DNA from 2 places in the Kribbella sp. NPDC049174 genome. Region 1 is predicted to be linked to the other one. Evidence: riboswitches for the same ligand, from Rfam matches in the RefSeq annotation. Region 1 holds a riboswitch; the other holds the start of a gene.

What was found. Region 1 has a riboswitch for thiamine pyrophosphate ahead of ACGFIF_RS40125 (purine-cytosine permease family protein). Riboswitches for the same ligand answer to the same signal wherever they lie in the genome.
Region 2: it holds a riboswitch for thiamine pyrophosphate, as region 1 does, so the genes downstream of both, thiS (sulfur carrier protein ThiS) here and ACGFIF_RS40125 (purine-cytosine permease family protein) in region 1, are expected to answer to the same signal.

Annotation. Positions count from the first base shown of each region.
Region 1 is NZ_JBICSZ010000013.1:41,108-45,543, reverse strand. It holds gene ACGFIF_RS40135 (hypothetical protein) at 1-767, shown strand, start outside; gene ACGFIF_RS40130 (alpha/beta fold hydrolase) at 764-1,426, shown strand; TPP riboswitch at 1,448-1,560, shown strand; gene ACGFIF_RS40125 (purine-cytosine permease family protein) at 1,556-2,884, shown strand; gene ACGFIF_RS40120 (class I SAM-dependent methyltransferase) at 2,911-3,591, shown strand; gene ACGFIF_RS40115 (alpha/beta fold hydrolase) at 3,588-4,259, opposite strand.
Region 2 is NZ_JBICSZ010000015.1:97,547-101,982, forward strand. It holds gene ACGFIF_RS41565 (DUF6807 family protein) at 1-1,164, shown strand, start outside; gene ACGFIF_RS41570 (thiazole synthase) at 1,150-1,923, opposite strand; gene thiS (sulfur carrier protein ThiS) at 1,925-2,131, opposite strand; TPP riboswitch at 2,122-2,238, opposite strand; partial or broken gene ACGFIF_RS41580 (DUF5937 family protein) at 2,363-2,998, opposite strand; gene ACGFIF_RS41585 (MFS transporter) at 3,273-4,436, shown strand, end outside.

The sequences.
Region 1 (4,436 bases):
CTCCGTACGGCGGCAGCTCCTACGGCTCCACGCCGCACGGCCAGCCCCATCCGGGCGGCTACGCCCAGCCCCAGCCCTACGGCACCCCACCGGGCCAGTACGGCGCGCCACCTCAAGCCCCGCCGCACGGACCACCTCAAGGACCACCCGGCGCGTACACCCAGCCGCCCAACTACCGTCCCGGCGCCCCGTACGGCACCGCCGCTCACCCGCAGCAACACGAGCTCCCGCAGTACGGTCGGGAACAACCCGTCGCACCGCGTGACCCCCGCGCGGCCCGCGTCGTACTGATCGCCGCGATCATCGCCGCCGTCTACGGCCTGCTGGTGCTCTCGGTCCAGCGGGTCGCCCTGCGCGAGATCTCCCAGGCACCCGGTTCGGCGCTGAACCACCCGCTCCGCACGGATGTCATCGACACGATCGGCCAGTTGCTGCTGCTCCTGGTCGGTGCGGCCGCGATCGCGATGTGGGCGCGCGACGTACTGGCCCGTCGCAAGGTCGGGCGTGAGCTCGACCCGATCGAGGTCGGCGGCCTGTTGCTGGTCGGGGTGGCGTTGGTGCCGATCGTGATCTGGGCGGTGATGGTCCTGTCGACCGGCATGGGCGCCATCGACGACTCGATCGATCGACTGCCCACGGCGTACGGCTGGGGCGGGATCGGCCTGCTGATCCTCTCCGTCGGCTTCTTCCTCGGGTACCGCGAGCTGAAGCCGCCCGTCGGCAACCCGGTCGTCCAGGCCGCGCCGGCCCGCGCGCCCTGGGAGTGAGCATTCCGATCGTCCTGGTCCCGGGCCTCGGCCTCGGGCCGCGCTCGTACGCGCCCACGGTCGAACACCTCACCACGCCGTACCGGATCGTCACGTTGCCCGGGTACGGCGAACCCGCCGAGCCCGGCGACGACCTCCGTCCACAAGCTCTGGGTACGGCGGTCGCGGACAAGATCCGGGAGCGGTCGGTCCTGGTCGGGCACTCGGCCGGCTGCCAGATCGTCGTGGAGACCGCGGTCGCCTACCCCGAACTCGTCCACGCGCTCGTCCTCATCGCCCCGACCGGAGATGTCCGCGCGTCGAGCTGGCTGGACCTCGCGGCCCGCTGGGTGGGCTCGGCCGTCCCGGAGTCCCCGCGTCTGATCCCGGCCCTCGCCCCGCAATACGCGCGGACCACGTTCTCCACGATCGCCCGGGCGGCGGAAGCGGCCAGACACCACGATCTGGCTGGGATCATCAGCCGGGTGCGGGCGCCGGTGGTGATCGTGCGTTGCCGGCACGACCACCTGTCGCCGGCCGAATGGATGGACCGGCTGGCCGAGCTCACTCACGGTGAGGCGCGGACCCTAGCGACCGGCTCCCATATGCCGGTGCTGACCAACGGTCCCGAGGTCGCCGCGCTCATCCAGCGGGCAGTGGCTGCGCCGGGTCCGGCCTGAAGCGCTATCGTTGACGCAGTAACAAACCTCTGCGGGAGCTCGCACCACGCGCGGGCTGAGAGGGCGACGCCGGGTCGCCGACCGCCTGAACCTGACCGGGTAATGCCGGCGTAGGGAGCGGGTCCAACCATGACCAATACCGCTGTTCGTCCTGCCGACCACACCGAGGCGCCGCTCGTCCTCACCACGGATGCGCCGCGCACTCTCGGCTTCCTCGACCAGTTCACCCTCTGGGGGAACCTCGGTATCTCACTGTTCGGCCCGGTCACCGGTGCGCTGGTCGCGGCGTACACGGGTTCGCTGGCACAAGGCCTGCTCGCGGTCGTGGTCGGCTGCGGGATCGGTGCGCTGGTGCTCGGCGGCGCGGCCGTGTTCGGTTCGCACACCGGAGCGCCGGCGATGGCGTGTCTGCGCGGACTGTTCGGCCGGCGCGGCTCGATGGCGCCGACGGTCCTGAACATCGCGCAGAACGTCGGCTGGGCGACGATGGAGATCATCGTCATCTCCTCGGCCGCGGTCGCGGTGACGAGTGAGCGGTGGCGCTGGCTGTTCGTCGTACTGGCCGGTGTGCTCGCGACGGCGATGGCGGTCCGGCCGCTCGGCAGTGTGAAACTGCTGCGGAAGTTCATGGTCTGGCTGGTGCTGATCGCGTCGGTCTATCTGTTCGTGCAGGTGCTCAGCAAGCCGGTGCAGGACCTGCCGCAGGACAGCGTCTTCGGCTTCTGGCCGGCCGTCGACCTGGCCGCCGCGGGCGTCGTGTCGTTCGCGCCGCTGGCCGCCGACTACACCCGGCACTCGCGCACCAACAAGGCCGCCTTCGCCGGATCGGCCCTCGGCTACGGCATCGCGGCGATCGCGTACTACGCACTCGGTGTGTTCGCGGTCGCGACGCTGCAGACCAACAGCACGGACGTGATCACCGCACTCGTCACGTTGCCGGCCGGCGCGATCGCACTGTTCGTGCTGCTGGTGGACGAGGTCGACGAGGCGTACGCGAACGTGTACTCGACCACGATGGCCGCGCACAACCTGATCGGTCATGTCGACCGGCGCTGGATCTCGATCGCCATCGGCGTGATCGCCACCGGTCTCGCGCTGGTGGTTGACCTGGGCAACTACACCCAGTTCCTCTACCTGATCGGCTCGGTCTTCGTCCCGCTGTTCGCGGTCGCGATCGCCGACTTCTTCGTGGTCAGCAAGATGAACTGGGACGTCTCCGGTACGGCGCGCTTCCGCTGGCAACCGGCCGTCGCCTGGCTGATCGGTTTCGTCGCCTACCAGCTGGTCAACCCGGGCACGGTGTCGGGCTGGTCCCCGTTCTGGCTCGACCTCCAGCAGCGCATCTTCGGCCACCAGCCCGTCCCCGGCTGGCTCGGCGCGACGTACACGTCCATCATCGTCTCGATGCTGGCCGCGATAATCCTCGGCCGGATCGGTCGCCGACCGCTGGACAACTGACCCGGAGTAACCGGGATACTTGCGCAATGCTGAACTCCGCACTGCGCAGCCGGGCCGAGTACGCGGAACTCGGGGCCGATGGGCTGGCCGCGCGTACCACGCCCGAGCGGGACGCGGCGATCGTGAAGGCCGTCGAGGAGCTCCTGGGCGGCCGTGAGTCGGTGCTCGACCTCTGCTGCGGGTACGGCCGGGTGGCGCTGCCGCTGCGCCGGGCCGGGAAGGTCGTGCGCGCGCTGGACATCTCGCCGAACCTGATCGAGGCCGGTAAGGCGAAGGCGGACGAGGAGGAGCTGTCGATCGACTGGGCGATCGGCTCGATGACCGACCTGCCGTACAAGTGGGACTCGTTCGACGCGGTGATCTGCCTGTGGACCGCGTTCCACGAACTGTTCGCCGAGGACGAGCAGATCTCCACGATCTGCGAGATCTCCCGGGTGCTGAAGCCGGGCGGCGTGGCGATCATCGAGGGCCCGGTCTGGGGCCCGGCGACGGCGGCCGAGATCGCCAACGGCATGCGCCAGGGGCCGGAGCACCGGATCGTCACGACTGAGCAGTTCGGCACCAGCAGCGTGCACTTCATCCACGACGAGATCAGCTACGGCCGGCTCTGCGCGGCCGCCGGCATCGAGGACTACAAGGTCTACAAGCGCGAGTGGGGCGGCCGCCGTCGCCTCATCCTGGAGATCCACGCACCCGCGGCAAGCTAGCCCTTCGGGGTGAGAAACCTTTGCAGTACGGCGGCCAAACCGTCAGGGTCGGCCAACATCGGCAGGTGACCGGTCTGGAGGGACTGGATCGAGGTGGCGCCCAGGGTCGCGGCGTAGGTGGCTTGCAGAGCGGGCGGCAGCTCCTTGTCGTTGGTGGTCTGGACGTAACCGCGCAGCGCCGGGAACTGGCGATCGCCGACCGGGTCGCGGTAGAGCTGCTGCGACTCGGGGCTGAACTCCTTCACGATCCGCGCCGCCTGCTCGTCGTCCAGGTCGCTGGCCAGGCCGGACCGGATCGCCTTGGCCGGCGGACGGGTGCCGGCGAGTCGCATGATCGCGCTGACGATGAGCTTGTTGGGAAACGGCAGGGCGCCGACGAACGACTGCCCCGGCGCGGGGATCGAGGCCGCGACACCGAGGAATCCCTGGACCCGATCCGGTGCTTCGGCAACGAGCTGACTGCCGATCACGCCGCCGATCGAGTGCGCCACCACGATGAACCGCTCCGGAGCCTCGGCGAGCACCTTGCCGGCGTAGTCGCGCAGCGATCCGGTGCCCGGGTACGCCGCGACAGAGGTCGCCTGGCCGGCCGGGAGTGCGGCGCGGACGTCGTCCCAGATCCAGGCCGGCAGCCCGGCTCCGCTGAGGAACAGCAATGGTGAAGTCATCGGCCCAACCTACCGGAATCTCGGGTCGATCCCTGACGGGTCAGATTCTTGACCTGAAAGCATTTCCGGAAAATCCCCACCGGCCCGGATCCCTTGCAGGCAAGGGGAAACAAGAAGCAGATCCCCACTCCACACTGGGGATCTGCTCCTTTGTCTGTTCAGTGTAAAACCATTCTC
Region 2 (4,436 bases), on a different contig from region 1:
GCCTTCGGTCTGCTGGCGAGGCTCAACGAGGTCGGCGTCGCCGTACCGGCTGATCTGTCGGTGGCCGGGATGGACGACATCGGGTTGTCGCGGTTCGCCGTTCCGTCGCTGACGACGGTGCGGGTTCCGCAGCAGGGGTTGGGTGAGTTGGCCTGGCAGGTCTTGTACGCGCAGATCGCGGGGTCGGAGGGCGAGGTGGACGGCGTACCGGATCTGCGGCTGGCATTGCGGGCGAGTACCGGTCCGGTGCCGCAGGCGACCCGGTTGCAAGGGGATGCGCCGCGCGGGCGGTTGGGGCCGATCCGCTGGCAGCAGCAGGGGGACATCTTCGTGCTGGGTTCCTCGTCGGGGCTGCTGGCGCACTACGAGTTCGGCCGTCGGATGCCGCAGGTGCATTCACCGCGGCCTTATCTGCATCCTGTTCGAACCCTCGGCGGCAACCCGTTGACCGAGGTGAGCCCGGTCGATCACCGGCATCACTACGGCGTCTCACTGGCCGTTGCCGGAGTCAACGGAACGTCACACTGGGGTGGCCGCACGTTCCTCCCCGGCCGCGGTCCGACCTTGCTGACGAACCACGGCCAGCAGCGCAGCCGCGGTGTCACCGTCGACGACGGTCCGGGTAACTCGCTGACCGACGAGATCACCTGGTACGACGAACAGGGCCGGCCGCAACTGGTCGAACGCCGACGACTCAGCGGCGCACTGGCCGAAGGCGGCTGGCGACTCGACTGGAACAGCGTCCTCACCGCCCGCTACGGCCCGATCCGCATCGACAGCCCGGCCACCGCGGGACGGCCCGGCGCCGGGTACGGCGGCATCTTCTGGCGACTGCCGTCCGCGGAAACCACTGTGGTGCTGAGCGAAGCCGGCGAAGGCACTGACGCCGCCTACGGCTCCCTGAGCCCCTGGCTGGCCTTCGTCCAGCAACGCGGCGACACCGTCACCACCTTGCTACTCGTGCAGTCCGACGGTGTGCGCCCGTGGTTCCTCCGCTCCACCGACTACGTAGGCGCCGGCCCAGCCCTGGCCTGGCAAAGCGCCTTGGCGCTACAGCCCGACCAGGACCTCTCCTTGTCCCTGACCGCCTTACTGCTCGACCGCTCCATCGACCTCACCGAGGCCCCGGACCTGGCTGGGAGGGTCCTCTCAGAAGGTCGGTAGGCCTGTCACCGGGGACGAGGCGAGGGCTGAGTGCCAGCGGCGGGGGACCCGGCCGGCCAGGCGGGCGGCACGGCCGGCGTTGACGGCATCGCGCATCGCGGCGGCCATCAGGGCGGGCTTTTCGGCTCGGGTGACCGGGGTGGCGAGCATGACGGCGTCGCAGCCGAGCTCCATGGCCAGCGCGGCGTCACTCGCCGTACCGATGCCGGCGTCGACGATCACCGGGACGTTCGCGGCCTCGGCGATGAGCGCGAGGTTGTGTGGATTGCGGATGCCGAGGGCGGACCCGATCGGCGCGGCCAACGGCATCACCGCGGCGCATCCGGCCTGCTCGAGTCGACGCGCCAGGATCGGATCGTCGTTGGTGTAGGGCAGCACGGTGAATCCGTCCGCGATCAACGCGTCCACGGCATCCAGCAACTCGACCGGATCCGGCATCAGCAGGTGATCGTCGGCCACAACCTCGACCTTGATCAGGTCCGTCTCCAGCGCCTCGCGGGCGAGCTTCGCGGTGAGCACAGCCTCCGCCGCCGTGTGGCAACCGGCGGTGTTGGGCAGTACTTCGATGCCGTGCTTCTTCAGTACGTCGAGGATCGAGCCCTCGTGGCCGGTGCCGAGCCGGCGCATCGCGACCGTGGTGAGTTGGGTGCCAGAGGCAATCAATGCCTCCTCCATCACCTCGAGGTTCGCGGCACCACCCGTGCCCATGATCAGCCGGGAGGTGTAGGTCCGGCCGCCGAGCTCCAGTGGATCGTCCATGTCAGCCTCCCTGGACCGCGCTGACGATCTCGACCCGATCGCCGTCGGTGAGTATGGTGGCGGCCCACTCGTCCCGGGTGAGCACGGTCTGGTTGACCGCGACCGCGATCCCGGTCTGCCGGTCGGAGTACTCCCGGACCAGATCGGCCACAGATCGATCCGGTGGAACGGTCGTGGCCGTGCCGTTGACCCATACGTCGTAGTTCATCGCTTCCTCCCTACGCCGGAATTACCCGATTCAGGTTCAGCGGTCGGCGACGCCCTCGTCAGTCGCCCTCTCAGCCCACTCCGGTGTGAGCTCCCGCGGCACTTTCGACCCTAACAGATCGGTGCCGGTGAGCAGCGCGGCGAGTTCCGTCGGCCGGTACAGCACCTGCTTTCCGGTGCGTTGCGGCTCGACCAGTCCGGTACGCCGGAGCAGTTGGAGGTGCTGGCTCACGGCGGACGGGGTGACCTTCAGCTCCGCGGCGATGTCGCTCGTCGTCCGGGGATGGGTGAGCAGCGCCAGGATGCGGGCACGCGCCGTACCGACGAGCCGGCCGAGATCCCGCCGCGACGGTGGTTCGGCGACGGTCCAGAGGTGTCCCTGACCACGCGGTGGATAGCCGAGCAACGGCTCCGCGCCGATGTCGAACGGAATGACCGCGTGCGGCCCGAAGAGGGTCGGCTGCAGGACCAGTCCGCGGCCGTCGATCCGCTCGGTTCGGCTCGGATTGGCGACCCGATCGATGCGTAGCAGCCCGTCGGCGTAACTGATCGCGGGCCCGAGCTCGTTGAGCATCACGCCGGTGCCGTGCTGGGTGATCACATGGCCGCGGAAGCTGATGTCGGCGGACAGGACCGTACGCATCCGCGGCCAGTACGGCGCCATCACCGTCTGCCAGTACTCGCGCAGGGCCTCGACCACTCTGGAGACGCCGTCGGAACCGGCCAGCTCGCCGGGCAGTTCCCGGTTCACCGCGACAAGCTGCCGGTCGAAGGTGGCCCGGTCCACCGCCGCGATGATATCGAGCTCGTCCTGGATCTGGGTCAGCGGCGAGGTGGGACGCGGCGTGAGGAAGTCCGGGCTGCCCATCGTGTCGTTGACCAGCAGGCGCAGCACGCTCCAGTCCAGCGCCGGGAGCAGCGGCTGAACCGCGCGGACCCACGGCAGCTGGAAGGGGAAGCGGCCGGGGTCCTGCAGCGCCCGCAGCGACAGCACGGTCTCGGCGGCCGGCGAGATCGCGAACCGGACGTCCTCGAGATCTCGCGAAGTCAGCTCATAGGTGAGCACAGCCGTCACCTCCGTCGATGTAGCCGGATCCTAAATCGTTCCCGGCCGGACAGAACGCCGGGGGACAGTCGAGCCCATGCTCACCGAGGCTCCCCCCGACGCACGACCACAGACAGCGCTGCTCGGCGTACTGGCAGTGTGCTCCGCCGTCGGTGTCGGCATGGTCTACTTCCCGCAGGCGCTGCTGCCGTACGTGGCCGCGTCGCTGCAGGTGCCGCCCGCGGATGCGGCCCTGGTTGTGACCGCGCCGCAAGCTGGGTACGCCGCCGGCATCCTGGCCGTCGTACCGCTCGGTGATACCGGGGCGCAGCGCCGCCTGCTCACCATCCTCTTCGGCAGCGTCTCGGTCTTCGCCTTCACCGCGGCCGTCGCACCGTCGTTGCCGGTCCTCGTGCTGGCCTCGTTCCTGATGGGCTGCGCGACCGTGGCCTCCCCGGTGATCGGACCGTACGTCGCGGGCATGACCGGATCCCGACGGCTGGGCAGCGTGAACAGCGTCCTGCTCAGCGTCGGCATCCCCGGGATGATCGCCTCGCGCGCGGTGGCCGGCTATCTCGGCGAGGAGTACTCCTGGCGGTACGCGTACTTCGGTGCGGCCGCCCTCGCAGTGGTGTGCGCGGTGGTCGCGTGGACGCGGCTGCCGGTGCCGGAGAGCGTCGAGCCGGTGGACTTTCCGGGGTACTTACGGCGACCGCTCGATCAGTTGCGGCTGCGTCCCGGGCTGCGCCGATCGGCGTTCTACCAGGCCTGCTCGTTCGCGGGGTTCACCGGGACCTGGGCGACGTTGGTCCTGGTCCTGCGGGACGAGTTCGGTCTCGGCGCCGGTGCGCTTGGGTGGGTGAGTCTGGTGGCGATCGCCACGATGGCCCTGGTTCCGGTGACCGGTCGGTTGGTCGATCGCCGAAGCCCGGACGTGGTCACATCGTGGATCCTGGCCGGCACCTGCGCGGCCGCCGTACTCATGCTGGGTGCGCTTCTGGGTGGACCGCTCGGGCTCGGCCTTCTGGTCGCCGGGGTGCTGGTGCTCGATGTGTCGATGCAGTCGGGCATGGTCGCCAACGTCACCAGGATGTACCGTCTCGCGCCACGCTCCCGGAGCGCGATGAACACCGCTTACATGGTGTGCGCGTACGCGGCCGGCAGTCTCGGGTCGTGGGCCGCCGTACGGCTGTATGAGGCTTTGGGATGGTGGGCCGTACCGTCGTTCGTGGCTGCGCTCGCCGGCGCCGCCGCGTTGGCC